Regions from separate parts of the Cellulosimicrobium sp. NPDC055967 genome, predicted to be linked through region 3. Evidence: riboswitches for the same ligand, from Rfam matches in the RefSeq annotation. Region 3 holds a riboswitch; each other region holds the start of a gene.

Region 1 (9,463 bases), on a different contig from region 3:
GACGTCTCCAACCCGCCGAACGGCGTCGCGACGAGGATCGCGGGCCGCGCGTCCTGCGCCGAACCCGGGATCTCTCCCGACCCGGCGGCCTCCGTGGGGAGCGACCCCGGGTTCGGCACTGGGCGGAGGTCGGTCGCGAGGGTGCGGTAGGCCGACTCCACCGCTGCCGCGAGCTCCGTGAACGGCACGTCGACCGAGTCGGTGACGAGGATCGGCTCGTCGAGCTGGACCCACGGCGCACCGGCGGCGGCGAGCGCGCGCAGCAGGTCGGCGTAGGCGGCGACGACGTCGTCCAGGCGGTCGAGGGGCGAGTAGCCCGAGGGGGCGTCTTCGGCGGCCTTCGAGAGCGCGAGGAACGTCACCGGCCCGACGACGACGGGCCGCGTCACGACGCCGGCCTCCTTGGCCTCGACGAACTCGCGCACGATGCGGTCGTCGACGAACCGGATCGGGGTGTCCGGGCCGATCTCGGGCACGAGGTAGTGGTAGTTGGTGTCGAACCACTTGGTCATCTCGAGCGGGGCGTCGTCGCCCTGGCCGCGCGCGACGGTGAAGTAGCCCGCGAGGTCGAGGCGGCCGGCGTCGTCGGTGAGCGACGCGAACCGCGACGGGACCGCGCCGAGCGAGGCGGCGACGTCGAGCACCTGGTCGTAGAAGGAGAACGACCCGGGGACCGCCGCGTCGTCGGCACCGAGGCCGAGGTCCACGAGCCGGCGCGCGGTCGCGAGGCGCAGCTCGCGGGCCGTGGCCTCGAGCTCGTCGGCGCTCGTGCGCCCGGCCCAGAACGCCTCGACGGCCTTCTTGAGCTCGCGGCGACGCCCGATGCGGGGGTAGCCGAGCACGGTGCCGGCGGGGAAGCCGGCCTGGATCTGGGTAGGGGAGGGTACGGAAGTGGTCATGATCGAAACCTCTTGCTGGTCCGGAGGACCGGTCAGACGGGCGTGCCGTGCGTGGCGGCGCTCGTCGTGGGCAGGGAGGTGCCGGTGACCCACGGCCCGCTGGCCAGGTCCGGGACGAGCGGGGCGGCGGCAGCGCTGGCGCTGCCTCCCGTCCCGGCCGACCCGCCGCCGAGGCGGACACCCTCGAGCAGGTCAAGAGCGGCGCGGTGCTTGTTGAACGTGTACACGTGCAGACCGGGCGCACCCGCGTCGAGGACGCGCTGCGCGAGGTCGACCGAGTACGCGATCCCGTAGGCGTGCTGCGCCTCCGGGTCGGGCAGGGCGTCGAGCGCGTCCAGCAGGTGCTGGGGCGCGCGCACGCCCGTGAGCTCCTCGACGCGGCGGAGCCGCGCGGGCTCCGTCGTGGGCAGCAGCCCGGCGAGGATGGGGATCGTCACGCCGGCCGCGCGGGCCTCGGCGACGAAGTCGGTGTACGACGACGCGTCGTAGAAGAGCTGCGTGATCGCGAAGCTCGCGCCGGCCTGCTGCTTCTGCCACAGGCGGCGCACCTCCTGCGTGCGCGTCGTGCCGGCGGCGGGGTTGCCGTCGCAGAACGTCGCGACGGCGATCGTCAGCGGCCGGGCCGCGCCGCGCAGCGCCGCGGCCGGGTCGGCCGCGCAGCGCGATGCCTCGACCTCGCGCAGGAGCGCGACGAGCTCGGTCGACGACCGCACGCCGTCGGGCGCCGGCTGCCAGTCCGGCTGGTCGCGCGGCGGGTCGCCCCGCAGCGCGAGGAAGCTGCGCACGCCCTCGTCGAGGAAGTCGGAGATGACCTCCTCGACGTCCTCGCGCGACGCCCCGACGCACGTGAGGTGCGCGATCGGCAGCACGGGCGTGCCCTGGAGCAGCCGCCCGACGACCTGGCGAGCCGTCGCACGGTCGGTGCCCGCCGCCCCGTACGTCACGGACACGAAGTCGGGGTGCGTCGCGACGAGACGGCGTGCCGTCTCCCAGAACTTGGGCGCCGCGTCCGGGCGCCGCGGGGGCATGAGCTCGAACGAGACCGTCGGCCGTGCCGCCCCGCCGTGGGCCTGCCCGACGGCGTCCGCGACGCTCACGACGTCGCCTCGCCCGGGGTGCGTGCGTGCGCGACCGCCGTCGGGCACGTGCTGCCCGGACGGTGCGCGAAGGATGCCTCTGAGACCATTAGTCGCTCCATCGACCCTGGCGTTAGCACCTTTGTCCTCGGGAGGCTTCCGTCGGCGGGTTGCTGCGGTGTCGTCGAGCCAGGACTCTCGACCGCTCTGGATGGTTGGCACGATCCTACGACCCATCCGACATGCGGTCGAGAGTGACCGCTTGCTGAGACGGGCGACATCGGTCCCCGTGTCGGACGGACCGCGCCACCAGGCTCGCTCAGGTGCGATCTCGCTGCCACAGCATCTCGACGCCCAGGACGATCGCGCACACGACACCCAGCGTCCCGGGGACCGCCACGAACGCGACGTGGATCGGGCTGTCCTCGTCCGGAAGGAAGAGATCGATCCAGCCCAGCGAGAGGGCCAGGGCCGTCGAGACCCCGCCCAGGCGCGACGACCACGAGAACAGGTGGCTGTGCCAGGGAGCGTCATCCTGCGTGTCTCGGGTCCGCACGTCGATGCTGAAGAAGATCAGCAGAGCGGCGAGGAAGGAGATGAGCGAGACCATCTCGGCGGAAGGCATCGGCTGCATGCGATCGGACCATACCTCCGTGGTGCGTACTTGGCCCGCCGGCAGTGGTTACGGTGAGCCGACAGCCTCAGACAGCGACGAACCGAGGAGCCCGCGTGTACGCCACCCCGACCCGCCCGATGACCCAGGACGAGCTCGACCGGATCTGCCGGGTGTGGGCCGACTGCGGCAGCGACGACCCCACCGACCGGTGGCTCGAGCTGTGGGACGGCGGCGACGCCGACGACCACCCGGAGCAGCGCGACGCGATCGTCGCGATCGCACGGGAGGTCGGCCTGGAGGCCGCGGTCGAGGACGGCGTCCTGCGCGTGCAGAAGACCCAGCAGCTCCACGACGAGATCGGCGCGCGCTGGATCTGACCAGGTCAGGGCTCCTGCGCTACAGATTTCACGCTTTCCACGCTACAGATCTCAGGCTTCACACCGTCGTCAACGACGCCGGAGCTCCGGCACGTGCAGGCGCCGCAGGAACCTGTCGGTGCGCAGGGGCGGGCCGTGCCGGTCGAGGAGCGACACGACGACGACGGTCGCGGTCGCGAGCGGGATGGTCCACGCCGCGGGCTGGGCGAGCAGGGCACGCACGACGCCGGGGACGCCGTCGGCTGCATCCCCGGTCGGGCCGGCACCGTAGCCCGCGGCGACGAGCGCGGACGAGGCGAGCAGCGCCGTCGCGCACAGGACGGACCCCACGACCATCCCCGCCACCGCGCCGCGTGCGGTGAGGCGGCGCCACCACACGCCGAGCAGGATCACCGGCGACAGCGCGGAGGCGGCGAACACGAACACCGTCCCGACGCTCGTCACGAGCCCCTGCGGGATGGTGACGAGCGCGAACGCGAGCGGGATGAGCGTGCACGCGACCGCCGACCAGCGGAACGAGCGCACGGTCCCGCCGAACAGGTCCTGGCTCACGACGCCCGCGAGCGCCACGACCAGCCCCGACGACGTGCCGAGGAACGCGGCGAACGCCCCGGCGACGACGAGCGCGGCGAGCAGCTCGCCGCCGAGCCCGGGGACGAGGCGGGTCGGCAGGGTGAGCACGACGGTGTCCGCGACGCCGGGCGTCGCGAGGTCGGGCGCGACGACCCGGGCGACGAGCCCGAGCGTGCTGGACACCATGTAGAACACGCTGATCATCACGAGCACGACGACGGTCGTGCGGCGGGCCGAGCCGCCGTCGGGCGAGGTGTAGAAGCGCACGAGGACGTGCGGCAGGCCGGTCGTGCCGAGCAGCAGCGCGAGCAGGAGCGACACGGTCGCGTACGCGTCGAGGCCGCCGGGCCCGGCGTCGTGCGGGAACACGGCGGCGGGGTCGAAGGTCACGCTGGCACCCCCGGGCTCGAACGCGCCGCCGAGCGCCATGAGCACGAACACGAGGGGCAGCGCGAGCGCGGTGAGCTTGACCCAGAACTGGAACGCCTGGACGAACGTGATGGAGCGCATGCCGCCCGCCGCGACGACGGCGCTCACGACGACCGCGATCCCCACCGACCCGACCCACGGCGGGACGGGCGCGACGCTCGTGATGACGAGCGCCGCGCCGTGGAGCTGCGGCACCACGTAGAGCCACCCGATGACGAGCACGAGCACGCTCGTGACGCGGCGCGCGACGACGGAGTCGAGCCGGGCGTGGACGAAGTCGGGGATCGTGTACGCGCCGCTGCGGCGCAGCGGGCCCGCGACGAACAGCAGGACCAGCAGGTAGCCGGCCGCGTACCCGACGGGGAACCAGAACGCCTCGGCGCCCGAGAGCAGGACGAGCCCCGAGAGGCCCAGGAAGGTGCCCGCGGACAGGTACTCGCCGCTGATCGCCGACGCGTTCCACACCGGCCGCACCGTGCGCGACGCGACGAAGAAGTCGCTCGTGGTGCGCGAGATGCGCAGGCCGTAGAACCCGATGAGCCCCGTCGCGAGCAGGAGCAGCCCGATCGCGACGAGGGGCAGCGCGCTCACGGGGCGCCCGCCTCGTCGGGGGCGGGATCCACGGACCCGCCCGATCCCTCGGCGAGCGCGCGGTACCGGCGCTCGTTGCGCGCCGCCGCGACGGCGAACACGACCGCGAACGCGACGATCACGGGGTAGAACCCGTACGCGTGCACGAGCCAGGGGAGCGGGACGCCGAGGAGCACCACGGAGTCCAGCGCGGGCACCGCGCTCATCGTCACCGTGAGCAGCGCGACGACCGCGAGGAACGAGACCACGCACGCGAGCCCGAGCCGGAGCTGGGCCCGCACGAGGCCGCGCGTGTAGTGCGCCGCGGCGGCGTCCGGCTCCTCGGGCCGACGCGGGGTGGCCGTGGACGTGCCCGACGGCGGCCCGCCCGCCGGGACGCCGGCCGCGGGTCCGCCGGCGGGCAGGGGATCGGTCGACCGGACGCGCACGCGCTCGGGTCGACCCTCGCCGGGTGCTGCACCCCGGGCCGGGGGATGCACCTCGGGGTGCGTCTCTCGAGCGGGAGCGCGTCCGTCGTCGGTCGGGGCCGCGCCCGACGACGGGTCCGGGCCGCTCACGACGGGCCCCGGTGCGGGCCGAGCAGCGCCTCCCGCACGGCCGGGACCATGCGGCGGCTCACCGGCACCTCGTGCCCCGCCACGACGAGCGCGGGCTGCGCCCCGCCGAACCGTGCCGCGGTCACGGCGGCCCGGTCCACGAGGTAGGACCGGTGGACGCGCAGGAACCCGGCGGGCGCCCAGCGCTCCTCGAGGTCGGACAGCGGCTCGCGCACGAGGAACTGCTCGGTGTCCGTGACGAGCCGCGAGTAGTCGCCCTGCGCCTGGACCCACCGCACCGCGCTGCGGCGGACGAGGCGCGTCGTCGTCCCGACCGTCACGACGAGCGTCTCGTCCTCCGGCGCCTCGCGCGGCCGGGCGGCCGGCGCGGGAGGGGCCGCGCTCACGGACGGTGAGGCTCCGCCGTCGGGCACGCCGCCGGTCCCGACGCCGGCCCCGGCCCCGACGCCGCGCCCGGCGCGGTCCGCGACGCGCTCCACGACCCGGTCGACGGCGCGGGTCAGGCGCTCGCGGCGCACGGGCTTGAGCACGTAGTCGACTGCCTCGACGTCGAACGCCTCGAGCGCGCGGGCCTCGTCGGCGGTGACGAACACGACCGCGGGGCGGTCGGTGAACCGCGACAGCGCGCGGGCGAGGTCGAGGCCGGTGAGGCCAGGCATGTGGATGTCGAGGAACGCCGCGTCGACCGCGCGCGAGGAGAGCTCGCGCAGCGCCTCGGAGCCGGTCGCGACGCCGAGCACGGTCCGCACGCGCGGGTCGCGCCGCAGCAGGGCGACGAGCTCGTCGAGCACGGGCCGCTCGTCGTCGGCGACGAGCACGTCGAGCCCGACGGCGGCCGGGTCCTGGGGCGCCGGGCCGGGGGTCGGGTCGGTGCCGGTCACGGCACGCTCACCTCCGTCTCGTGCAGGGGCTGGGAGCGGGGCACGCGCAGGCGCACGAGCGTGCCGGAGCCGGGGGCGGTCTCGATGTCGAGCGCGTGGTCGTCGCCGTAGAGCTGGCGCACGCGCCGGTCGACGTTGCGCAGGCCCACGTGCTCGCTCCCGCGCGACGTGAGGAGCTCGCGCACGACGGCCGGGTCCATGCCGACGCCGTCGTCCTCGACCGTGATCTCGGTCTGGGTGCCCTCGTCGCGCGCGGTGATGACGATCGTCCCGCCGCGCTCCTGGGGCTCCAGGCCGTGCCGGACCGCGTTCTCGACGAGCGGCTGCACCGACAGGAAGGGGATGACGGTCGTCAGCGACTCGGGCGCGATCTGCAGGGTCACGGCGAGGCGCTCCCCGAACCGGGCCTGCTCCAGCTCGACGTAGGAGTGGATGGAGCGCAGCTCGTCCGCGAGCGTCGTGAAGTCGCCGCGGCCGCGGAACGAGTAGCGCGTGAAGTCGGCGAAGTCGAGCACGAGGTCGCGCGCCCGCTCCGGGTCCGTGCTGATGAACGACGCGATGGCGCCGAGCGCGTTGTAGACGAAGTGGGGGCTGATCTGGGCGCGCAGCGCACGCAGCTCGGCCTGCGCGAGCGCGGTGCGCGACGCCTCGAGCTCGCCGAGCTCGAGCTGCGCCGAGCACCACTGCGCGACCTCGCCCGTCGCGCGCACGAGCGGCGGGCGGACTGTGCCCGCGAACGCGACGACGACGCCCGCGACGCGACCGCCCGCGACGACCGGGGCCCCGACGGCGTCCGCGACGTCGCCGCCCGCCTCGTCGCCGTTCTTGTGGTCCCGGCTCTCGACGTGCCGTCGACCGGTGGCGAGCACGCGCTCGGCGACTCGGCGCGCGTCGGGCTCCAGCGTCGTGCTGCCGTCGAGCGCGACCGCGCCCTCGGCCGTGACCACGGCGAGCGCGTCCGCGCCGAGGAGCTGGCGCAGCGAGCGGGCCGCGCGCCCGACGTCGTCGCCGTCGAGCCCGCCCCGCAGGTGCGTCGCGGCGCGCGACGCGAGGTGCAGGGTGCGGAACGTCGCGCGGTCCGAGTCGCTCCCGAGCTCGCGCGACCCGCGCGCGAGCCGCCACGCGAGCACGAGCCCGAGGGTGAGCAGCACGCCCACGACGAGACCGGCGACGGCGCCGGCGAACACGGGCCCGGACATGCAGCGATCGTAACCAGCGTCACGTCCCGCCCTGAGGCGTCCTCGCCTCGGCCGTCGACCAGTCGTCCTGGATCAGCGGCGTCGGCCGCTCGGCGGCCAGGCCGTGCTCGACGACGGTCGCGCGCGTGCACGACGTCGGCCCGCGCCTGGTGCGCGTGACCGTCAGGATCTCGGCGCGGACCCGCGCGACGGTGGCGCTCTCCGTCGCGCCCCACGCGCAGAAGCCTGAGGACCGCACGCCCTCCAGGGGTACGTCCTCGCGACGCTCAGACGAGGATCGCGACCAGGACGACGAACAGCACCACGAGGACGAGGAGCGTGCCGAGCCCGACGAGCAGGGCGAGCGCGACCGGGTGGGCCTGCGTCCAGGGCACGAGCCGCCGGTCGAACGCGCGGAGCTGGGCCGGCGTGACCGGCTGGTGCCAGGGTGTGAGCGGGACGCCGCGGCGCGCGAGGTCGAGCGCGACGGTCGAGAGCTGGTCGCGGTCCCACATCTGCCCGACGAGCAGGAGCAGCCGCTTCGTCGGGGCGACGACGATGAGGTGGTGCGTCGCCCCGGCCATCCCGAACGCCATGCGGTCCACGGTGACGACGCGGTCGACGTCCGCGACCGTGAACCGCTTCGTCCGGCCCCAGCCGTGCACGGTGTACGTCCCGTCGCCGAGGACGATCCGCGCGCGGTCGACCATGCGACGCCCGATCGCGTACGTCAGCGGGATCATGGACAGCGCGAAGGCGAGGAACCCGAGGGCGAGCGCCAGGTTGCCGCTCGCGATCGCCGCCGGGAGCTGCGCGAGACCCACGAGCGGCGCGAGGATCGAGATCAGCGCCATGTTGGAGCGCAGCACCTGACGCTTCGCGGCGTCGCCCATGGCCAGCTCGACCAGGGGCGGGACCGTCCCGTGCCCGGCCGTCGCCTCAGCCACGGCGGAAGAGCTGTCGTCCCGTGGCCGGGTGCAGGGGCGACCCGGCGGGGATCTCGACGGCGTTCGCCCAGACCGGGACGTCGTCCGGGTGCAGCACCCCGGCGCGGACGGCACGGTCGCACAGGCCGCGGGCGACGGCGCCGAGGCTCTCGCGGCACGAGAAGGCGCCGTCGACCAGGGACAGGGCGACGGTCGTGGCGGGAGCGTGGCCCGTCCCCGGGTCGAGCGGGCCGACCGTCGCGACGGCCCGGCCGTGCGAGACGAGCGCCGTCGCGCGCGGAGTGATCCAGCGCAGCACGTCGAGGTCGTCGAGGAAGAAGGCGCGACCGGCGCCCCCGATCTCCCACAGGGCGGCGCCCGCCCGGTGGGCGGCGTCCGAGGCGCGGCGCTTCCAGCGCTGGGAGCCGAACGCCTCGGCGACCCAGCCGGCCGCGGTCGAGGGGTCGGTCGCGAGCACGACCGAGACGGTGGGGATCTGGCCCCGCGGCGGGTCGAGCGTGACGGGGACGGGAGTGCGGGCCACGCCCGTCACCGTAGCCGGTCCGGGTCGGGACTCTCGCCGAGGCCGGCGAGCGCCCGGAGCAGGACGGCGTGACCGGACCGTGCGGCCCCGAGCAGCCAGGCGGCGAAGACGGCGCCGAACGCGAGGGGGAGGAGCGCGACGCACCACGCGACACCGTTCTGGTAGACGGCGCCGAGCGTCGCCAGCCCGGCGGCCGCGGCGAGCCAGATCGCGACCAGGAGGAGGTCCAGCCCGCTGGGCGCGACCGCCCCGCGCACCCGGACGCCGTCGGGCTCCTGGGTGAGACGGGCTCGCAGCACGCTGTGGCCGCTCGCGTGCGCACCGCTGGCCCAGCGGCGCGCGACCAGCGCGTCGCCGCGCACGCGCACCCGGACCTCCTGCCCGCGGCGGGGCAGCTCCGCGACGCAGCGCCGGACGTCGGCGGTCGAGACGCGCGGCAGGAGCAGGTCGAGGGGGACGCGGAGCACGGCGCCGAGCGTAGGCCGTCAGCAGCAGCGCGAGCCAGGGTTGGCGTCCTGCTCGGCGTGGCGCATGCGCCAGAACTCGCGCTCGGTCATCACGACCCCGCCCGGGTGCACCGCGCGCTGGTGCGCGGCGTACGTCGCGTACGCGTCGTCGCCCATGACCTGCCGCACGTACCAGCGGACGGCGCGGAGCCCCGCCACGACGGTCGCGCGGACCGTCGTGGCGGGACCCTGCGTGCCCTGCCGCACCGTCACCGGTGCCCCGTCGCGGCAGGACGCTTCTCGGGCGGCAGCGCCGCCCACTCCTTCTGGATCGCCTTCTCGGCCTTCGTCGCGACGAGGTCGGCCGGGG
Region 2 (9,463 bases), on a different contig from region 3:
CGCGCTCGCCCTACGTCCTCGACCTCACCCCGGCCGCCCGGTGGGAGGCGGCACTCGCGTCCGTCGGCGCCGACCTCGCACCTGAGCTGCGGAGCCAGGCGTTCCTCCAGGCCGAGTACACGACGATCGTCGTCCCCCACCGCATCACGACACGGGACGAGTACCTGCGCGTCCGTCGCCCGGGACGCGGCGTCGCGCTGAGCAGGGTCCAGCGCATGGCCGTGTGGCGCGTCGTCGAGGCCTACCGCGCGTCCGCGGACGCCGCGGGATCGACCGACTGGGACGAGAAGGCGATGGTCGCCGCGACGCACCTCGACGCCCAGGCCGCGGCCGGGGTGCCGCGCGTCGCGGACCACGTCCTCGTCGACGAGGCGCAGGACCTCGCACCCGCCCGCCTCGTCTTCCTGCGGGCACTCGTCGCCCAGGGACCGGACGACCTCTTCCTCGCCGAGGACTCGCAGCAGCGCATCTACGGGCAGAAGGTCGTGCTGTCCCGGTACGGGATCAACATCGTCGGCAGGTCCCGGCGCCTCACCCTCAACTACCGCACGACCGCACAGGTGCTGCGCTACGCCGTCGGCGTGCTGGCCGGGGAGGACTGGATCGACATGGAGGCGGGAGACGCGGCCGCCACCGGCTACCGATCCGCGCGGTCCGGGCCCGCGCCCCGAGAGGTCCGGGCGTCCTCGCTCCTCGACGAGTACGAACAGGCTGCCGAGCTCGTCCGCGGCTGGCGCGACGCCGGGGACGCCCCCGAGACGATCGGCGTGCTCGTCCGCACCAAGAACACCGGCGACAAGGTCGTCCACGCGCTGAGCGAGCGCGGCGTCAAGGCGAAGTTCATCCAGGACGACGCCGCGACCGGGACCGGGAGCGTGCTCGTCATGACCATGCACCGCTCCAAGGGCATGGAGTTCAAGCGCGTCATCCTGTTCGGCGTCTCGTCGGACGAGCAGGGCTGGGGCTACGGGTTGTCGGCCCTGCCGGAGGCCGATCGCGCCGACGGCGAGCTGCGCGAGAGGTCCCTGCTCTACGTCGCGGCGACCCGTGCACGCGACGAGCTGGTAGTCCTGTGGAACGGTCGCCGCAGCGACCTGCTCCCCGCCCACGCCGAGGCGGCAACCGTCTCCTGACCGTTTCCCGGCCGGGGGCGGGCGCCGTCAGGCGTCCGCCCCCGACCCGACGGGTGCCCAGGCCTCCGCTTCCGTGAGCCGTCGTCGCACGGCCTCTCCCCCGACGCCCTCGATCCACGACCGGTCGCCGACGACGACGAGCAGCGAGCGGGCGCGTGACAGGCCGGTGTAGAGCATCTCGCGGGCTCGCGCCTCGTCCCGCACGCCGTTGACGGACAGGACGACCGCAGGGCGTTCGAGGCCCTTGAACCCGAGGACGTGCCCGAAGAACACGTCGTCCTCCGCGAAGAACGCGTCCCAGTAGGCGGCGTACCCGCCGAGGGTGACCTCGTTGACCTGGGCGGGGTGGCGCCGGCCCGTGGCCAGGAGCGCGACCTGGCCGGGGTTCCACCCTTCGTCGAGCAGCGCTTCGACGGCGTCGTCGGCGGCTTCCACGGCTGCGGCGGCGGGCACGTCGACGATCCGTACGCGGGGGCCGTTCATCCCTCGTGGGGTGAGGGTGTCGGGTGAGAGCGCGCCGAACACCTGGGCGATCTGCTTCGTGGAGCGCAGGTTCTCGCGCAGTGTCACGGGGACGAGCTGGAGCGGTACGTCGGCGGCGCGGGGGAAGACCCGTTGCGCGTCGTCGAGGAAGACGTAGAGGCCTCCCTCGTCCGGGTCGCGCAGGCACCGCAGGAGCGACGGCCACCAGAGGTCGCCGAAGTCCTGCGCCTCGTCCACGACGACGGCGTCGAACAGGTCCGTCGACGGACGCTCGCCCGCGAGCCGGCCGAGCTCGGTCGGCAGGTGCCGCTCCCAGTAGTCCGGGTCGTCGTCGGCGCCGCGCTCGGCGCCCCAGCTCAGCGGCAGGTCGTGGAACAGTCCCACGTAGGCGGGACGGTCGCGCGCCGGCCACGTCTGGGTGACGCGTTCGAGGTAGCGCCCGAGCCCCCGCGAGTAGCAGAGCAGGGCGACGCGCTCACCCGCCCGCGCACGCCGGCGCGCCTGCTCGAGCGCGAGCCACGTCTTGCCCGCCCCCGCGCCGCCGACGACCCTCATCCGGCGCACCTCGGAGAGCGCGTCGAGCACGCGGGCCTGGTCGCGGGTCATCTGCTCCAGGCGCGTCTCGTGCTCCAGGGCGAGCGACAGGTGCTCCGTCTGGCTGGGGAAGCCACCGGCGAGCGAGTCCACGAGGGCGGGGACGTCGTCGACCGCGAGCCCGGCATGGCCCTGGCCGTGCCGCTCGACGGCGCGCTTCACCCGCTCGGCGACGCCGCCCGACCGCTCCAGGTCGCCGCGGTCCACGAGCATGTCCCGCGGAAGGTCGACCGTCTCCCAGTCGCGCGGGACGTACCGGTGCGGGAACGCCACGAGGTGCGCGGTGCGCGCCTCTGCGGCCCACAGGTCGCGACGGCGCAGCAGGGCCTGCAGCGCGTGCCGAGCACCCTGGACCTGGCGCACCGGGTCGATGCGGTGCCGCCGGGGACCGTTGCCCTGGAACCAGGTGCCGTCGACCCGGTCGATGTGCCCGCCCTTGACCTCGATCGCGGCGAGCCCGACCCCTGGCCAGGCGACGAGGACGTCGATCTCGTACTCCTGCTCGTCCTCCTGCACGTGCACCCCGTGGAACAGCACGACGTCGTCGGGGAGCTGTTCGCGCAGCGCGTCCCACACGGCGCGCTCGGCGCCGCCGTCGTCGGGGAACGTCGGGTCGGGCGGGAACGCGAGCGGCATGTGCCGTTCGTACCGCACCGTGCCGACGACGTCACGGGTCTGACGACCTGCGGTCTCCCGCGTCACGGGATTTCACCCGCTGCGACGGCCACGGGGCTCGCGGGGTGCACGGCCCGTGCCCACGCGAGGAACGCGGCGCGGCGGGACACGGAGTCCGGCCCGCCGCCACCGCGGGTGCGCCAGTGGTCGAGTCGCGCAAAGTGCCGCACCGTCATGGGTGGCTGGGGCTCGACCCGGCGGTCGGGCTTCCTGTCCCAGAACGGTGCGTTCGTGTCGAGCTCGACGACGCCGAGGCCGCTCTCGCGCGCGCGCCGCCACCGCGTCGGGAACACGAGCGTGACGTAGGCCTCCATGCGCCGCAGCGTCTGGTGGTCCTGCGTGATCCCGGTCAGGGGTTCGGCACCGAGCGACGTGGCGATCGCGGCGTCGATCTTCTGGCACGCGTCGCACACGCGCCGCTCGATGTGGAAGCGGCTCGTCATCTGGACGCGTTCGCTCAGGCAGACGTGGCAGAGACGCAGGAACGGGTTGAACGAGCACCCGCGCGACGGGACCGGGCGCGGGTGCCCGGTGTGGACCGGGCACACGAGGTGCCCCTCGTCGCTCACGAGCAGCTGGCACGGGTCGTCGGTACGGACCCACAGGGTCATGGTCGGGGTCGGGTTCATCGGAGCAGCCCTTCGGTCAGGGCCGACGGCACCCGGGCGCGCAGCAACGCACCGAGGCGGACGTCGACCTCGCACTTCCCTGACCGTTCGGCCAGGGCCGGTCTTCCTCCTGGGGCACCGTGCGCGAGGGGCGCGGTTGCCGGACCGGCACGCGGAGGGCGTCTCGCCGGTCACTCGTGACCTGGGCAGATGTCTACCTCACCCGCTGATCGGACGCAACCTCGCTCCCCGGGCTGGCCGGGCCGTGCACCGGCCGGAGCGGCTCCAGACCGGGGTGATCTCTCAGCGCCTGCTCACCGTGCGTCCTGTACAGGGTCATCACCGCGGCGAAGGGGGCGTGGTCGCCGGTGAGCAAGAGCGGCTCGGTCGAGGAGAACTGGCAGACGAGGGCCCACCCGCCGGGTTCGGGGAACACCGCCGTCATCGCGGAGTAGTCGAACGACAGCCATCGCCCATGCACCTGGACCAGCAGCCGGTGGTTGCTCACGACGAGCCGGGAGACGCAGCGCTCACGCCACTGCTCTCGGGCCTGCGCCTGGGCGGCGCTGCGCTCGGCGGCGTTGGCGATCGCCGTCACGGCAAGGCCGGTGAGGACGAACGACGGCCGCCCGTAGTAGAACCCCGACGTCTGCGTGTAGCTGACAGTCGTCCCGTAGTAGCGCGCGTACCCGGCGGGCACGTCGCAGAAGAACTCCTCGCCCGCGTACGGGACGACGTCCCACACCCGCAGCGTGGGCGGAACCTCCCGCGCGAGGAGATGCCGGTGCAGGCCCTGGGCGTTCGCCCACGCGTGCGCGGCGGCGTCGCGCCGGCCGATCTCGGCACGCTCGGTCGCAGAGAACCGACCGCGGCTGCGCCGGTGCTCCCGGAATGTCCTGGCGCCCTTTGCGATCGCGACAGCGAGCAGGGCGACCGGCCCGAGGAACGCCACGGCGACCACCAGGAGCACGAGGAACGCCCACGCCCCGTGGTAGAGCTCGTGCCGGTTGAGCGCGTCGAGGGCGAGGACGCAAGCGAGGAACACGGCGGGTGCGGCGACGAGCGGCACGACCCATCGTGCGTGCCGCCGGACTCGTCCCGCCCTCGCCGCCGCGCGCGGATCCTCCATGAAGCAGCCCCCTGCTCACGTCGTGCGTCGGGTACTCACCCGCCGTCTCTGGAGGCACGGTAGTCGACTCTCTGAAGGCAGGGAGTCGACGACCGCGTCGTCTCGCCTCGGCGGCCCACAGCCGGAGCTGCACCGCAGGACGGGCCGCACCTCGCGGCCCGTCCCACGGCGTCGGACCTTCAGCGCGCGACGACGGCGCCTCCCAGCGGGCCTGCCGTGGGCTGGATCTCGCGCGCGTAGCAGTAGAACCCGGGCACGCGCGCTCCGGACCGGAACGTCACCTTGTTGAGCTGGCCACTCTGGCTCGCGATGACGGTCCACGGGAGAGGTCCACCCGCGGCCGCATCCACGAGCTGCTGCAGCGCCGCGCGCGACGAGTCCGCGTTGAGGTAGACCGGCACGCCGCGCACGGTCGCCCAGACGACGGCGCGTCCACCGAACGTCCCCACGTCGGCCAGCGTCGGCGCGCCCGTCGCGAGCACCGACCGCACGTGCTCCAGCAGGTGCGGCTCGTCGAACGGGTCGTCCTTCGTCCCGCGCGGGGCGGGCCGCACCGGTGCGGGCACAGGGCTGCGACGACCGGTCGGAGTGCTCGCGCGCCCCGGCGCGGAGCCACCTGCCGCCGCACGGTCCGCCTCGGTGTACGCGGCGTGCTGGTCGCGCGCGGCAGCGGGCGCCGCGCCGGCCCACACGGCTCCACGCATCGCGGCCATGCTGCGCGACGTCGCGGCGTACGCCTGGTCGACGTTCGCCGTGTCGTACGTGAGCGACCGCTCGCGCTTCACGCCGAGCGACGCGCCGACCTCGATCGCGTCCTGGTTGGCGCCCATGTAGAGGAACGTCCATCCGAACTGCTCCTCGCGCTCGGTGACGAGCGCCTTGATCGCGGCGTGCGTGTACTCCTTGGAGTCGTTCTCGAGGCCGTCGGTCATGATCCCGACGATCACGGCGCCGGGCCGCTGCTCCTCGGGGAGCTGGGCGATGCGCAGCGCCGTGGTCTGCACGAGGCGCCCGATGGAGTCGAGCAGCGCGGTCATGCCACGCGGGTGCAGGTCCAGCGGGGGGACCTCGCGCACGTCGAGGTCCGTGTAGACCTCCTCGTACTCGTTGTCGAACTGCGCGAGCGTGACCGTGCAGCGGCCGGGTGCGTCGCGCTGCTCGGTGAGGAACAGGTCGAAGCCCTGCTCGGTGGCCTGCTTGATCGACTGCATCGAGCCGGACCGGTCGAGCAGCATGGCGAGGTGGGTGAGGGTCTGGTCAGGCATGGCGGTTCCCTTCGTCGTGCTGCTGGACGGACGGTGCTGTGGACGGTTAGGTGCGGCGGCGGAACCTCAGCGGTTCGACGGCGGTCGTCGGCTCGGGCGGCGGGGTTCCCCGCTCGCGGTCGTAGCGGGCGCGCGTGACGCCCTCGGCGGAGACGCGGCCGTCGGGGCCGGAGTAGCCCGCGAGCGCCGGGGTCCGCGCGATGCGGGGCGGCACGGTGTTGGGCGCGACGCCGGCCGACTCGGCGACGGAACGCATGGACGACCCGGCGAGCAGCGCCTCGGCCATCGCCTCGTCGAGCGCGACGTCGAGGAGCGCGCGTGCCCGCGACAGCGGCTCGACGGCCTCGCCCGGCGCGGCGGTCGACGCCTCGTCGAGCGCTGCGCGTGCGGCGTCGAGGCGAGGTCGAGGGTGTCGCGACGGGTCCGTGGCCATGCAGTGACCCTACGTGCAGTAACTGCACATGCGCAAGAGGTGCGCGCACATCGTGCTCGCACCCACCGCGGGAGACGTAGCCCGGCGCCGGAGTTCCAGGCTCAGCCAGCGAGGTTCGAGCGCTCAGCCACTCCTCGCCGCGACGCTCCTCAGGGCTGCGGCGTACTCGACGAGATCGTTCTCGACGGTCGCGCAGGGTCGGCGTCGGTCCGCCTCACAGGGGGATCGCCTGGACGGTGGCGCGCACCTCCGGCCGGAGCGATCGCTCCGGCACGACGTCCACCGCGCGACCCAGGATCTCCTCGAGCTCGAGCTGGAGGGCGGCCAGCCCCATGAGGCCCACCGTGTCGTCCACGTCGACGAGGAGGTCAACGTCCGACTCGGGCGTGTCGGTGCCCGTCGCGACCGACCCGAACACACGGACGTTCCCTGCTCCGTGCCGAGCAGCCGCAGAGACCACCGCGTCGCGCTTCCCGCGCAGCACGGTGTCGAGCACCGTCGTCGGCCCCGCGCTCGCCTCGACCTTCGCCGCGGCACCGGGCTCGGCAGACCGATCGAGCAGTCGCTTGATCTCCGGCTGACTCCTCCCGAGGCCTGCGGCGATGCGCCGCTGGCTCCATCCGAGCTCAGCCGCCTGTCGCGCACCCCGCTCGAGCGTCGCGCTCGCCTCGTCCCGCAGGGCGCGCGCCCTCGTCGCGAGCCCACCGAGATACGCCTCGAACGCGGCCTCGACCGACGACCCTTCCACCATCCCCACCTCCGATATCAGATGCTATCGGCACCATTGCCCGCTCGTCACCCGTTCGCGGCCTCGCGCAGGATCCGCACGGCCCGGGGCCCGACCCCGTGCAGGGCGAGCAGGTCCGCGTCGGCGATCCGGGCGACGTCGGACAACGTGGTGATGCCCGCCCCGGCGAGCGCGCGCGTGGCGGGCCGTCCGATGGCGGCGGGGAGGTCGCCGACCGTGCCGGGCTCCGCGCCGTCGGCCGCGAGGAGGGTCGCGGCCAGGCGCCGGGGCGCACGGGCGAGCCACGCGCGCCGCACCCAGTGGTTGGCCTGCAGACCGTCGACGTCGGCGAGGGGCACGCCCGCGCCGAGCAGGTGGTCGCCGCGCGTCACCCGCGAGGCCGTCGGGTGCTCGGCGAGCAGCCGTGCGACGTCGTCATCCACCAGCCGGAGCTGCACGACGGCGGCCCTCGTCACCGCCACGAACCGCCGCCCGCGCACGGCGAAGGCGACCGTCCCGGCGTTCGAACCCTCCGCCGTCTCGGGCAGGGCGAGCGCGGCCGCACGGACCTGGGTGAGCGTCGTCATGCCGCCACCCTGCCACGTGCTTCCGACCGTCGGTCCGGCAGACTGTCCACCGTGAGCAGCGACCGCCGACCCCGGCAGCCGTACCGGCCGAGCATGGTGTGGACGGCGGTGCGCGGCGGGGTGCGCGGGCGCGAGCGCCTGACGCCGGTCGTCGACTACCTCGCGGTGCTGCTGATCCTGATCGCGCTGTGCGGTGGCGCGGTGTGGTTCGCCGTGTGGCTCCTGCGGAACGACGAGGGGTTCGCGGCGGCGTTGATCGGCATCGTCGCCGTCGCCTTCGGCGGCGGGCTGGTGGCCTACGTGCGCGGGCCGTCGAAGGCGGCGGTCGTGCTGCGGCCGCACGAGGTCGAGCTGCCGGTGGGCGGTGCGGAGGTGGTCCGGGTCGTCGTGCGGTGGGAGGACGTCGCGGCCGTGCGGGTCGAGCCGGGCGAGCGGCGCCCGACGCTGCGGGTCGAGCTGCACGACGGCGCGCGGGCCCGGCACGCCGAGGGCGAGGACCTGCTCCAGGTCCGCCCGGCGAACGGGCCGGACCCGGACACGGTCGACGTCGCGGACGCCGAGGCGGTCGCCCGCGTCCTGCGGCACCTGCTGGACCACCCCGAGGACCGCGCGCGCCTCGCGCAGCGCGGCGGGGTGGGCATCGTCCTCGCGTTCGCGCGCCCGGTCTACGGCGACCCGCCCGCCTGACCCGGCCGCCGACGTCGGCAGCCACGCGCCGAACACGACCTCACCCGCCGTCGAGCACGACATGAGAGTCGCCAGACGACCGATAACGACCTTCATGTCGTGTTCGGCGCGGGAACGGGAGGGCGGCAGCTGGGGTGGTCCGGGTACGACGACGGCCCGAGCCCGCACCTGGGGGGGTGCGGGGTCGGGCCGTCGTCGATCGGACTGGTTCGGTCGGACTGTCAGGCGTCGGTCAGCGGCGACCGATGTCGGACAGCTCGGCCGCGGCGATGATGAGCTCACGCTCGGCGTCGTCGAGCACGCCGTCCCACACGAGGTCCTCGGTCACGAGGCTCACGTGGTCGACGAACTCGCGGTGGGTCGAGTACTCGTCGGTCTCGGCGACGTAGTCGTTCACGGTGCAGCCCGTGCCGTCGTCGTAGTTCTGGACGGTGCTGTCGTGGCCGTCGATGACGACGGTCGGACGGACGTCCGAGCCCACGCAGCGGTCGCGGACGAGCTGCAGGACCGTGAAGGTCACCTCGCCGGTCGTGACGTTGCCGACGCCGTCGACGGCGCGGTAGCGGACCACGTGCTGGCCGTCGGCCGCGAACGCGACCGGGGCCGCGTAGCGCTGCCAGGAACCGCCGTCGGCCTGGAACTCGATGCGGTCGACGCCCGACTCCTCGTCCACCGCGGTGAGCGTGACCCGGGCGCTGGCGACGAAGTCGCCGTCACGGGTCCGGCTGCCGCTGACGGCGGCCGTGACGACGGGGCCGTCGGTGTCGCCCGGCTCCTCGCCGCCCGCGATGACGAACGTCGCCGTCTTCAGGGCGGAGACGTTGCCCGCGACGTCCGTCGCGCGGTACGTGACGGTGTGCGCGCCCGGAGTCCGCACGGAGATCTGCTTCGCGTACGGGAGCCACTCCCCGCCGTCGACCTGGTACTCGACCGAGGCGACGCCGGAGTCGGCGTCCGTCGCGAGGAGGCGCAGGAAGACGGTCGAGAGGTACTCGCCGGCCTCGTTCTTCGCCCCGCCCATCACGCGGTGGTCGACCGTGGGGGCGACGGTGTCGCCGCCCTGGCCGGCCACGACGTCGAACGTGAGGCTCGCGGGCTCCGTGACGTTGCCCGCCACGTCGGTCGCGCGGTAGGCGAGCGTG
Region 3 (9,463 bases):
AGACGTCCTTCACGGCGTGGACGACCGGCTCGACCTCGTAGTCGATGGAGACGTGCCGCGCGGTGAGCACCGGGTCCTTGCCGACGAGGTACGCGGCGTGGCGCGCGCTGGTGAGCGGCTCGGCGGCCGTGGTCGTGGCGGTCATGCGCCCACCGTCTCCTTCGCGTCGTCGGTGTCGGTGTCCGTGCCGTCAGGGTCGGTGCCGTCAGGGTCGGTGCCGTCAGGGTCGGTGGCGTCAGGGTCGGCGCCGTCGGCGGTGTCCGGCCCGGTGCCGGCAGGGTCCGCGTCCACGGCGAGGCCGGCCTTGCGGGCCTTGCGCACGCTCTTGACCGCGGCCGGGCCCAGGCGCAGGCGGGGGTTGATGATCTCGTCCAGGCTGAAGTTGATGAGCGCGAGCCCGCAGCCGAACAGGGCGATGAGCAGGCCCGGCGGGACGAACCACCACCACATGCCGAGGCTCAGTGCGTTGTTGGCGCTCGCCTGGTTGAGGATCGTGCCCCACGTGATCGAGCCCGAGGGGCCGAGCCCGAGGAACGACAGCCCCGCCTCGGCGAGGATCGCGAGGAGCACCGCGCCGAGGAACTGCGCCGTGAGGAGCGGCAGGAGGTTGGGGAAGATCTCCACGAGGATGATCCGCGGCGTCTTCTCCCCCGCGACGCGCGCCGCGGACACGTAGTCGCGGGCCCGCAGCGACTTGGCCTGCATCCGGAGCACGATCGCCGCACCCGGCCAGGCCGTCAGCCCGAGGATCACCGCGACGATGATGAGCGACCGCGTCTGCAGGTACGCCGAGATGACGATGATCAGCGGCAGGCCCGGGATGACGAGCATGATGTTGGTGACGAGCGAGAGCGCCTCGTCGGTGAACCGCCCGCGGTACCCCGCGACGATGCCGAACACGATCGACAGCACGAGCGCGATCGCCCCGGCGACGAGGCCGACCATGAGCGAGCCCTGCCCGCCGTACGCCACCTGGGCGAAGATGTCGTTCCCGATGTGGTTGGTGCCGAGCAGGTGCTCGGTGCTCGGCGGCAGGAACCGCGCGTTCGCCGTCGAGCGCGGGTCCTGCGTGAAGAACGGCGCGACGAACGTGAACAGCAGGATGCCGACCACGAGGACGATCCCGGCGGTGAGCTTGCCGGACCGGCGCGGGAGCATCGCGCGCAGGCCCCGGCGCGCGGGCGCGGCCGGTGCGTCCTGGTCGAGCGCCGCGGGGACGTCCCGCACGTCCGGGACGATCCCCTCGGTCGTCGTCGCCGGCGCGAGGCCGTCGGCCACGACCGTGGCCACGGGTGCCGCGTCGGCGGCGGGGGTCACGATCTCCGTGTCGCGGATGTTGTCAGACATTGGCGCGCGCCCTCGGGTCGATGAATCCGTAGATGATGTCCATGAGGAAGTTCGCGGCGAGCACGGCGAGCGTGATCACGAGGAACGTGCCCTGCATGAGCGCGAAGTCGCTCGCCTGGACCGCGTTGAACAGGAGCTTGCCCAGACCCGGGTAGCTGAAGACCTGTTCCATGACCACCGACCCGGCCACGACGAACCCCAGCGCGACCCCGAACCCGGCGAACGACGGGAGCGCGGCGTTGCGGGTCGCGTAGGTGATCGCGACGCGCATCCGGCGCAGGCCCTTGGCCTCGGCCGTCGTGACGTAGTCCTCGGACAGCGTGGACACCATCATGTTGCGCATCCCGAGCAGCCAGCCGCCGACGGACGAGAGCACGATCGTCAGCGCGGGCAGGAAGCCGTGGTAGATCACGCTGCCGACGAACGCCCACGACCACTCCGGGCCGTTGTCGAAGCCGAAGATGTCGTAGCTGCCGATCCGCGGGAACCACCCGGTCGAGACGGAGAAGACCGAGACGAGGATGAGAGCGAGCCAGAAGTAGGGCACCGCCTGGAGCAGGGTCGAGGCGGGGATGATGCTGTCCACCCACGTGCCGCGCTTCCAGCCGGCCCACGCCCCCAGCCCGACACCCAGGACGAACGAGATGATCGTCGCGAGTCCCACGAGCCCGACCGTCCAGGGCAGCGCCTGGCCGATCAGCTCGGTGACGGGCTGGGGGTAATAGGTGATGGAGATCCCGAGATCTCCCTGGAACAGGCGCCCCCAGTAGTCCACGTACTGGTCCCACAGGGAAGCGTTGTCGTCCGCGCCGAAGAGGAGGTCGATGCTGTTCTGCATCTGGGGCGTCAGCTCGCCGCCCTTGCGCAGGAACTTGTCGATGAAGATCTGCTTGGGGTCACCAGGCATGAGCTTCGGGATGAGGAAGTTCAGCGAGACCGCTGCCCAGAGGGTGATCACGTAGAACGTGATCCGTCGTGCGTAGTACCTCATGATGCGTGTCCCTCGTTCCCCGTTCCTCCTCCTCGGCGCGGTCGCATCAGCTCGTCGGCTCGAGCTTCGAGAGCACGACGCCCAGCGAGACCGTGCTCCACGACGGCGGGAAGGCGTAGAGGTCCTCCTCCGTCGGCCAGCCCGTGAAGTCCTTCGTGTCCATGAAGGTCTGCGAGGCGTTCACGACGACGGGGATGTAGGGCAGGTCGCGGACGATCTCCTCCTGGATGACCGCGTACTGCTCCTGCTTCGCGGCCTCGTCGTTCGTCGAGGCGGCCGCCTCGACCGCGGCGTCGACCTTCGGGTTGGTGTAGCGCACGTAGTTGAAGAGCCCGGACTCCATGACCTCGCCGACCGGACGCGTGTAGTCCGTCGACATCCACTGGCGGTAGATGGTGAACGGGTCGTCGAGCGACGGGCCCGTGATGCCGCCGACCATGAGCTGGTAGGTGCCCGCGGCGCGCGCGTCGGACATCTCCTGCTGCGTGACCTTGTTGTGGACGACCGAGATGCCGGCGGCCTTCGCCTGCTCGACGAGCAGGTCACCGACGGCGTTGTAGTCGTTCCAGCCGTCGACCGTGATGAGGGTCAGCTCGACCTTCTGGCCGGCCTTCTCGTAGATGCCGTCCGCACCCTTGGTGTAGCCGGCGTCCTCGAGGACCTTCGACGCCGCCGCGGCGTCGGCCGTCTGCGGGCTCTCCGCCTCGACGTCCGGCGAGATCCAGCGGTCGTCGCGGCCGAGCAGCGCGAACGTCGGGGACGCGGTGGCGGCGAGGCCGGCGAACGCCTTCTCGTTGATCTCGGTGCGGTCCATCGCGAGGTTGATCGCCTGGCGCACCGCGACGTCGGTCTGCGGCCCGGCGCAGCCGAGGTCGACCGAGACGCACGTGTAGATCGTCGTCGGGTCCTGCGGCGTGTTGATCATGCTCAGGCGCCCGTCCGCGGTGATGCGGTCGGGGTCCGCGACGAACATCGCGGTCCAGTCGACCTTGCCCGTGGTCATGAGGTCCTCGGCGCTCTGGTTCGCGTCGATGCCGAGGTAGCGCACCTTCTTGATCTTGGGAGCGCCGTCCCAGTAGTCCTCGTTGGCGACCACCGTGTAGGCCGCCTCGGTGACCGCGTCGGCCTTGAACGGGCCGGTGCCGACCGGGTTCTCGTTCGCGAACGTCACCAGGTCGTCGACCTCGGACCAGATGTGCTCGGGCACGACGAGCGACGTGCCGAGGATCTGGACCTCGGAGGTGAACTGCGGCGAGTCGAACGTCCACGTCACGGTGTACGGGTCGACGGCCTCGACCGAGAGCACGAAGTCCCGCTTGGCGGCCTCGTTGGTCTGGGAGAAGACCACGTCCTCGGCGTCGAAGGCCTCGCCGTCGGTCCACTTGACGCCCTCACGGAGCTTCACGGTGAGCTCGGTCCCGTCCTCCGACCACTCGAACGACTCGCCCAGACGGGGCTCCGGCGGGCCGGCCTGCGCCTTGTTGTAGTAGAAGAGCGGCTCGTAGATCGCGCCGTTGGCCGCGTGCAGCGGGTTCGGCGAGTACGGGTTGAAGTTCGCGACGATCGGCGTCTGCGACCCCGCCCAGACGTTGAGCGTGCGCCCACCGTCCGCGGTCTGCTCGCCGTCGCCGTTCCCGGAGCCGGAGCAGCCCGTCGCCATGAGGGTCACGCCGGTCACGAGCGCAACCGCCGTGAGCAGACGCTTGCGCGCCGTGCTTCGAATCATCATCGGTCCTTTCGCGTGGACGACGCGTCGTCGCGTCGTTCGTCGTGCGCCCGGAGGCGTGTGGCAGGAACACTAACTAATCGATCCGGGGTCGCCGGCTAATACGACAGGAAAGTTACCTAACTGAGACATGGCCGCCGACGCCCGCCCGGAACGACGGCGGCCGACCCCCGCGTGGGCGGGGGCCGGCCGTCGGGACGTCGTGCCGTGAACGGCTCGCGCGCGCCGGGTAGCGGGGCGAGGTGCCGCTAGCGCGCGGCGTCGAGCGCCGTGCGCGCGGCCGCGGCGACCTCGGGGTCCGTGACCTCGTAGCCGGCGTCGCCGCCGCCCCCCGGTCCGGCGTCGTCGGCGACGACGCGCTTCGCGGAGAGGTGCACGGCGTCCACGCCGGCGGCCACGAGAGCGCCGACGTCCTGGGGCCGCACTCCCCCGCCGGCCATGACCTGGACGCGGCCGCGCAGCGGGCCGCGGGCGTGCACCGACATGGCGCGCAGGCGCTCGACCCCGTCGATGCTGCGGGCGGCGCCGCCCGACGTGAGCACGCGCACCACGCCCGCGGCGGCGAGCGCGTCGAGGGCCGCGAGCGGGTCGGCCACGACGTCGACCGCGCGGTGGAACGTCACCTGGCGACCGTCGGCGGCCTCGACGAGGGTGCGCACGGCGGGGACGTCCACGGAGCCGTCCGGGGTCAGCGCCCCGACCACGACCCCCGAGGCTCCCGCCGCGACCGCGGCCCGGACGTCGCGGACCTGCACGTCGAGGTCCGTCGCCGAGAGGACGAACCCGCCCGGGCGCGGGCGCACGAGGACGTGCACCTCGACGGCCGCCGCACCGGTCATGGCGTCCGCGGCGGCCGCGACGGCCGCCTCCACGAGGCCGGCGCTCGGCGTGAGCCCGCCCGTCGCGCCCAGGCCGACGCACAGCTCGACGCGCCGAGCGCCTGCGGCGGCAGCCACCCGGACGCCGTCCGGGTCCTGCACCGCGAGCTCGAGCACGACGTCGCGGCCCACGCGCGAGGCGGGCCCCTCGGGATCGGTGGTCGTCACTGCGTTCTCCCGTCGTCCGGTCCGGCGGCCGTCGCGTCGCGCGCTGTGCGCGACGGCGGCCGTCGGCCAGGGTAGACGACGGTCAGATGACGCCGAGCGCGAGGATCGCGTCGGCGACCTTGGTGAAGCCCGCGATGTTGGCGCCGAGCACGTAGTTGCCGGGCGTCCCGTACTCGTCGGCCGTCTCGACGCACCGGTCGTGGATGCCGGACATGATCTGCGCGAGCCGGTCCTCGGTGTACTCGAACGACCACGCGTCGCGCGAGGCGTTCTGCTGCATCTCGAGCGCGGAGGTGGCGACGCCGCCGGCGTTGGCCGCCTTGCCCGGCGCGAAGAGGACGCCCGCGTCCTGGAGCAGCGCGACGGCAGCCGGGGTGGTCGGCATGTTGGCTCCCTCGGCGACGGCGACGACGCCGTTCGCCACGAGCTGCTTGGCCGCGCCCTCGTCGAGCTCGTTCTGCGTCGCGCACGGCAGCGCGACGTCGCACGGCACGTCCCAGATGGAGCCGTCGGTGACGACGCGCGCGCCCGGGCGGCGAGCCGCGTAGTCGGCGACGCGACCGCGCTCGACCTCCTTGATCTGGCGCAGCAGGTCGAGGTCGACGCCCGCCTCGTCCACGACGTAGCCGGAGGAGTCGGAGAAGGCGACGACGTTCGCGCCGAGCTGCTGCGCCTTGGCGGTCGCGTAGATCGCGACGTTGCCCGAGCCCGAGACGACGACGCGGCGGCCGTCGAGGTCCTGCCCGCGCGTCGCCAGCATGCTCTGCGCGAAGAGCACGGTGCCGTAGCCCGTCGCCTCCGTGCGCACGAGGGACCCGCCCCACGAGATGCCCTTGCCCGTGAGGACGCCGGACTCGTAGCGGTTCGTGATGCGCTTGTACTGCCCGAACAGGTACCCGATCTCGCGTCCGCCCACGCCGATGTCGCCGGCCGGGACGTCGGTGTTCTCGCCGATGTGCCGGTACAGCTCGGTCATGAACGACTGGCAGAACCGCATGACCTCGCCGTCGGAGCGGCCGCGGGGGTCGAAGTCCGACCCGCCCTTGCCTCCGCCGATCGGCATGCCGGTGAGCGAGTTCTTGAAGATCTGCTCGAAGCCGAGGAACTTCACGATCCCGAGGTAGACCGACGGGTGGAACCGCAGGCCGCCCTTGTACGGGCCGAGCGCGGAGTTGAACTCGACCCGGAAGCCGCGGTTGATCTGCACGCGGCCCGTGTCGTCCACCCACGGGACCCGGAAGATGATCTGGCGCTCGGGCTCGCAGACGCGCTCGAGGACGGCTGCCTCGACGTAGCGCGGGTGCTTGCGCAGCACGGGGCCGAGCGAGTCGAAGACCTCGCGCACGGCCTGGTGGAACTCGGCCTCGCCGGGGTTGCGACGCAGGACCTCGTCGTAGACGGACTGCAGTCGACTGTCCATGGGCACTCCTCGTCTGGGCGGAAACTCCTGCTGACGGTACGCCTGTGCCAGAAGTTCCCGTACCGCCGTCTCACTCCCTGCGCACCCGGAGAGGTCGCGCGCGGGCTCGGGACGAGGCCCGGGGCGCGCCCCGGGGGGCGTCACGGGCCTGCCGGAAGCACCCGCGGACGACACAACCGTCCACCCGTCGAGAAACCCGATCGATCTAGTGCGGTTTATCGCGAGCCGTTGCTATACCCGTCCCCAGGTCACGAGCACCAGCGCCAAGCCCCGGCTCGCTGGTCGGCAACCCCCTGTTACGGCGGGGTGCTCCGGGAGATGACCCGGCCGTGCGCGACCAGCCCCGCACCCGCGGGGACGGCCGCACGGCAAGCGTGATCGACGACTACTGCGAGGTGCACATGACCCACCGCTCCCCCTCCCCGACGGTCCTCGCCGTCTCCGGCAACCCTCGGCCCGGCTCGCGCACGCTCGGTGCCGCCGAAGCCGTGGCGCACCGCGTCGCGGGCCTCCTCGGTACGACCGACGTCGCGGCGATCGACCTCGCGACGTTCGGCGACGAGGTCCTCGCCGCCGAGCACCCCGGCGCGGACGCCGCGCGCGACCGGCTGGCCGCGGCGACCGTCGCCGTCGTGGCGACCCCGGTCTACAAGGCCTCGTACACCGGGCTCCTCAAGGCGTTCCTCGACCTCTACGGCCCGGACGGCCTCGTGGGCGTCGTCGTCGTGCCGCTCGTCGTGTCCGGCAGCCCCGCCCACGCGCTCGTCGGCGAGGTGCACCTGCGACCCGTGCTCGTCGAGCTCGGGGCGGTCGTCCCGACCCGCTCGCTCACGGTCACCGAGGCGCAGCTCGCGGACCTGGGCCCCGTCGTGGACGCGTGGCTCGCCCGCGAGGGCGACGCGCTGCGCCGCGCCGCGACGCCGCTCCCCGGTGTGGACGGCGGCGACCCGCCGCCCGCCGACCAGGCCGTCGCCGACGCGTTCGCGGGGGTGACCCGATGACCGCCGGGCTCACCCACCTGGAGGCCCTCCTCGCGGAGCAGGACGAGCCGCAGCTCTCCCCCGACGAGTACAAGGCCGTGTTCCGCGGCCACCCCGCCGGGGTCGCCGTGATCGCGCTCGAGCACGACGGCCGCCTCGTGGGATTCACCGCGACGTCGGTCATCTCCGTCTCGGCCGCGCCGCCGCTGCTCGCGTTCTCGCTCGCGTCGACGTCGTCGTCGTGGCCCGCGGTCTCGGCCGCGCGGACGCTCGCGGTGAGCTTCCTCGCCGACCACCAGGACGACGTCTCGGCCCGGTTCGCCACGAGCGGCATCGACCGGTTCGCCGACGGCGGCTGGTCCCGCCTCGGCACCGGCGAGCCCGTGATCGACGGCGCGCTCTCCTGGGTCCGGGGCCGCGTCGTGCAGCGCACGCCCGTCGGCGACTCCTACCTCGTCTCGCTGCGCGCGCTCGCGTCGAGCGTCGGCGCGGGCGGTGGCACCCGGCCCGGGGCGGCCGGCGCGCCGTCGCCCCTCGTCTACCACGACCGCACCTACCACCGGATCGGGGACCACTCGGCGCTCTGACCCCGAGCGGCGGGCACCAGGGGCGAGGGGCCCGACCGCGGACGCGCCGCCGTCGGGCCCCTCGTCCGTCCCGCGCCGCCCTTCACGGGTGGACCGGTCACCAGCTCCAGCCGCGCGCGCTGAGCTCGAGCTCCTCGCGGAAGCGTTCGTCGTCGCCCGTGCGGAACCCGGCCCGCAGCGGGGCGTCCTCGACCGAGAGCCCGGTGAGCCGGCACGCCTCCCGCAGCAGCGCGTCGTAGGCGCCCTGGACCGCGAGGTAGTGGTGAGCACGGGCGAAGACCTCCGGGTCCGCCTCGATGCGCCGCATCTCCGCCGCGAGCTCGCTCAGCCGCACCTGGAGCGCGAGCGTCGCGAGCGGGTCGGGGGGCGGCGGACGGCGCCGCAGCAGGTGCGGCCGGCTGGTCGTCCGGTGGCTCGGAGGGCGACCTGCGCGGCGCAGCACCCACCACGCGGCGGCGGCGGTGCACGCCGTCGCGCACCAGATCATGAGCAGCCACGACATCGGAGCCGACCTCTGCGCGGGGAGACCCACAGGACCCCTCCAGTCTAGGTCCGCGTGCCGCCCCGAGCCATGGGTCGCGCGCGCCATCCCCCCGGAGCGCGGCACGGCCGTACGATGCCGACGACGCGCGCCGAGGCGCGCCACGACGACGGGGGCCGCGCATGACGACAGCACGACGGCTGCGGACGATCGCGTTCCGCGGCCGGCTCTGGGCGGCCCTCGTGCTCCCGCTGTGCCTCGTGGCCGGAGCCGTCGCCGCGGGCGGCGGCCTGCTCATGGCGGGGTTCGTCGTCGCGGCGGTCCCGGTCGCCGGCCTGCTCGCGCTCCCGCCCCTGCTGGGGACGTGGGTCGGGCGCGTACGGACCGCCGACGACGTCCCGCTCCCCGACGCCGTCGTGACCGTCGCGCTGTGGGTCGTGACGGTCCCCGTCGGCTTCCTCCTGACGTACACCCAGCCGGTCCCGCTGGACGTCGCGACCCCTCCCGGGTATCACGCGGCCGAGCTCGCGAGCGCCGTCGTGGTGCCCGCGGTCCTCGTGCTCTGGGTCGCGCAGCTGGCCCTGGCGCTCGTCGGCGTCCGGGCACGGCGACGCGCGCCCGACGCCGCACCCGCCGGCCCGGGAGCCGCGACCCTGCCGGGCTGACCGGGTCAGCCGGCGAGAAGGTCCGCCTGCGGGTGCCGCACGCCCTGCACCGCCCCGCGCGGGATGGCGGCGCCGATCGCCGCGACGTCGTCCGGGGTGAGCCCGATCGAGGCCGCGGCGACGTTCTGCTCGAGGTAGGCGAGTCGCTTCGTGCCCGGGATCGGGACGACGTCCTCGCCCTGGGCGAGCAGCCAGGCGAGGGCGAGCTGCGCCGTCGTGA

The links. A riboswitch is a leader RNA that binds a small molecule or an ion and turns the genes downstream of it on or off. The one in region 3 is predicted to bind S-adenosylmethionine.
Region 1: it holds a riboswitch for S-adenosylmethionine, as region 3 does, so the genes downstream of both, ACFC2L_RS05845 (methylenetetrahydrofolate reductase) here and ACFC2L_RS02185 (NADPH-dependent FMN reductase) in region 3, are expected to answer to the same signal.
Region 2: it holds a riboswitch for S-adenosylmethionine, as region 3 does, so the genes downstream of both, ACFC2L_RS14665 (hypothetical protein) here and ACFC2L_RS02185 (NADPH-dependent FMN reductase) in region 3, are expected to answer to the same signal.

The regions. Positions count from the first base shown of each region.
Region 1 is NZ_JBHJYJ010000003.1:225,999-235,461, forward strand. It holds gene metE (5-methyltetrahydropteroyltriglutamate--homocysteine S-methyltransferase) at 1-899, opposite strand, end outside; gene ACFC2L_RS05845 (methylenetetrahydrofolate reductase) at 932-1,927, opposite strand; SAM riboswitch class I at 2,091-2,193, opposite strand; gene ACFC2L_RS05850 (hypothetical protein) at 2,295-2,609, opposite strand; gene ACFC2L_RS05855 (hypothetical protein) at 2,705-2,968, shown strand; gene ACFC2L_RS05860 (cation acetate symporter) at 3,038-4,561, opposite strand; gene ACFC2L_RS05865 (heavy metal transporter) at 4,558-4,989, opposite strand; gene ACFC2L_RS05870 (LytR/AlgR family response regulator transcription factor) at 5,115-5,999, opposite strand; gene ACFC2L_RS05875 (sensor histidine kinase) at 5,996-7,198, opposite strand; gene ACFC2L_RS05880 (hypothetical protein) at 7,218-7,436, opposite strand; gene ACFC2L_RS05885 (hypothetical protein) at 7,465-8,124, opposite strand; gene ACFC2L_RS05890 (hypothetical protein) at 8,117-8,647, opposite strand; gene ACFC2L_RS05895 (hypothetical protein) at 8,653-9,114, opposite strand; gene ACFC2L_RS05900 (YbdD/YjiX family protein) at 9,133-9,366, opposite strand; gene ACFC2L_RS05905 (carbon starvation CstA family protein) at 9,363-9,463, opposite strand, start outside.
Region 2 is NZ_JBHJYJ010000011.1:73,036-82,498, reverse strand. It holds gene ACFC2L_RS14675 (3'-5' exonuclease) at 1-1,133, shown strand, start outside; gene ACFC2L_RS14670 (NERD domain-containing protein) at 1,161-2,912, opposite strand; gene ACFC2L_RS14665 (hypothetical protein) at 2,909-3,514, opposite strand; SAM riboswitch class IV at 3,581-3,696, opposite strand; gene ACFC2L_RS14660 (hypothetical protein) at 3,708-4,562, opposite strand; gene ACFC2L_RS14655 (hypothetical protein) at 4,802-5,887, opposite strand; gene ACFC2L_RS14650 (hypothetical protein) at 5,934-6,320, opposite strand; gene ACFC2L_RS14645 (nucleotidyltransferase family protein) at 6,535-7,068, opposite strand; gene ACFC2L_RS14640 (hypothetical protein) at 7,116-7,634, opposite strand; gene ACFC2L_RS14635 (glycosyltransferase) at 7,686-8,321, shown strand; gene ACFC2L_RS14630 (OmpL47-type beta-barrel domain-containing protein) at 8,554-9,463, opposite strand, start outside.
Region 3 is NZ_JBHJYJ010000001.1:510,522-519,984, forward strand. It holds gene ACFC2L_RS02155 (ABC transporter ATP-binding protein) at 1-145, opposite strand, end outside; gene ACFC2L_RS02160 (ABC transporter permease) at 142-1,347, opposite strand; gene ACFC2L_RS02165 (ABC transporter permease) at 1,340-2,338, opposite strand; gene ACFC2L_RS02170 (ABC transporter substrate-binding protein) at 2,385-4,064, opposite strand; gene ACFC2L_RS02175 (copper homeostasis protein CutC) at 4,313-5,110, opposite strand; gene gdhA (NADP-specific glutamate dehydrogenase) at 5,193-6,530, opposite strand; SAM riboswitch class IV at 6,777-6,911, shown strand; gene ACFC2L_RS02185 (NADPH-dependent FMN reductase) at 6,932-7,531, shown strand; gene ACFC2L_RS02190 (flavin reductase family protein) at 7,528-8,097, shown strand; gene ACFC2L_RS02195 (hypothetical protein) at 8,195-8,599, opposite strand; gene ACFC2L_RS02200 (hypothetical protein) at 8,761-9,243, shown strand; gene ACFC2L_RS02205 (aldo/keto reductase) at 9,249-9,463, opposite strand, start outside.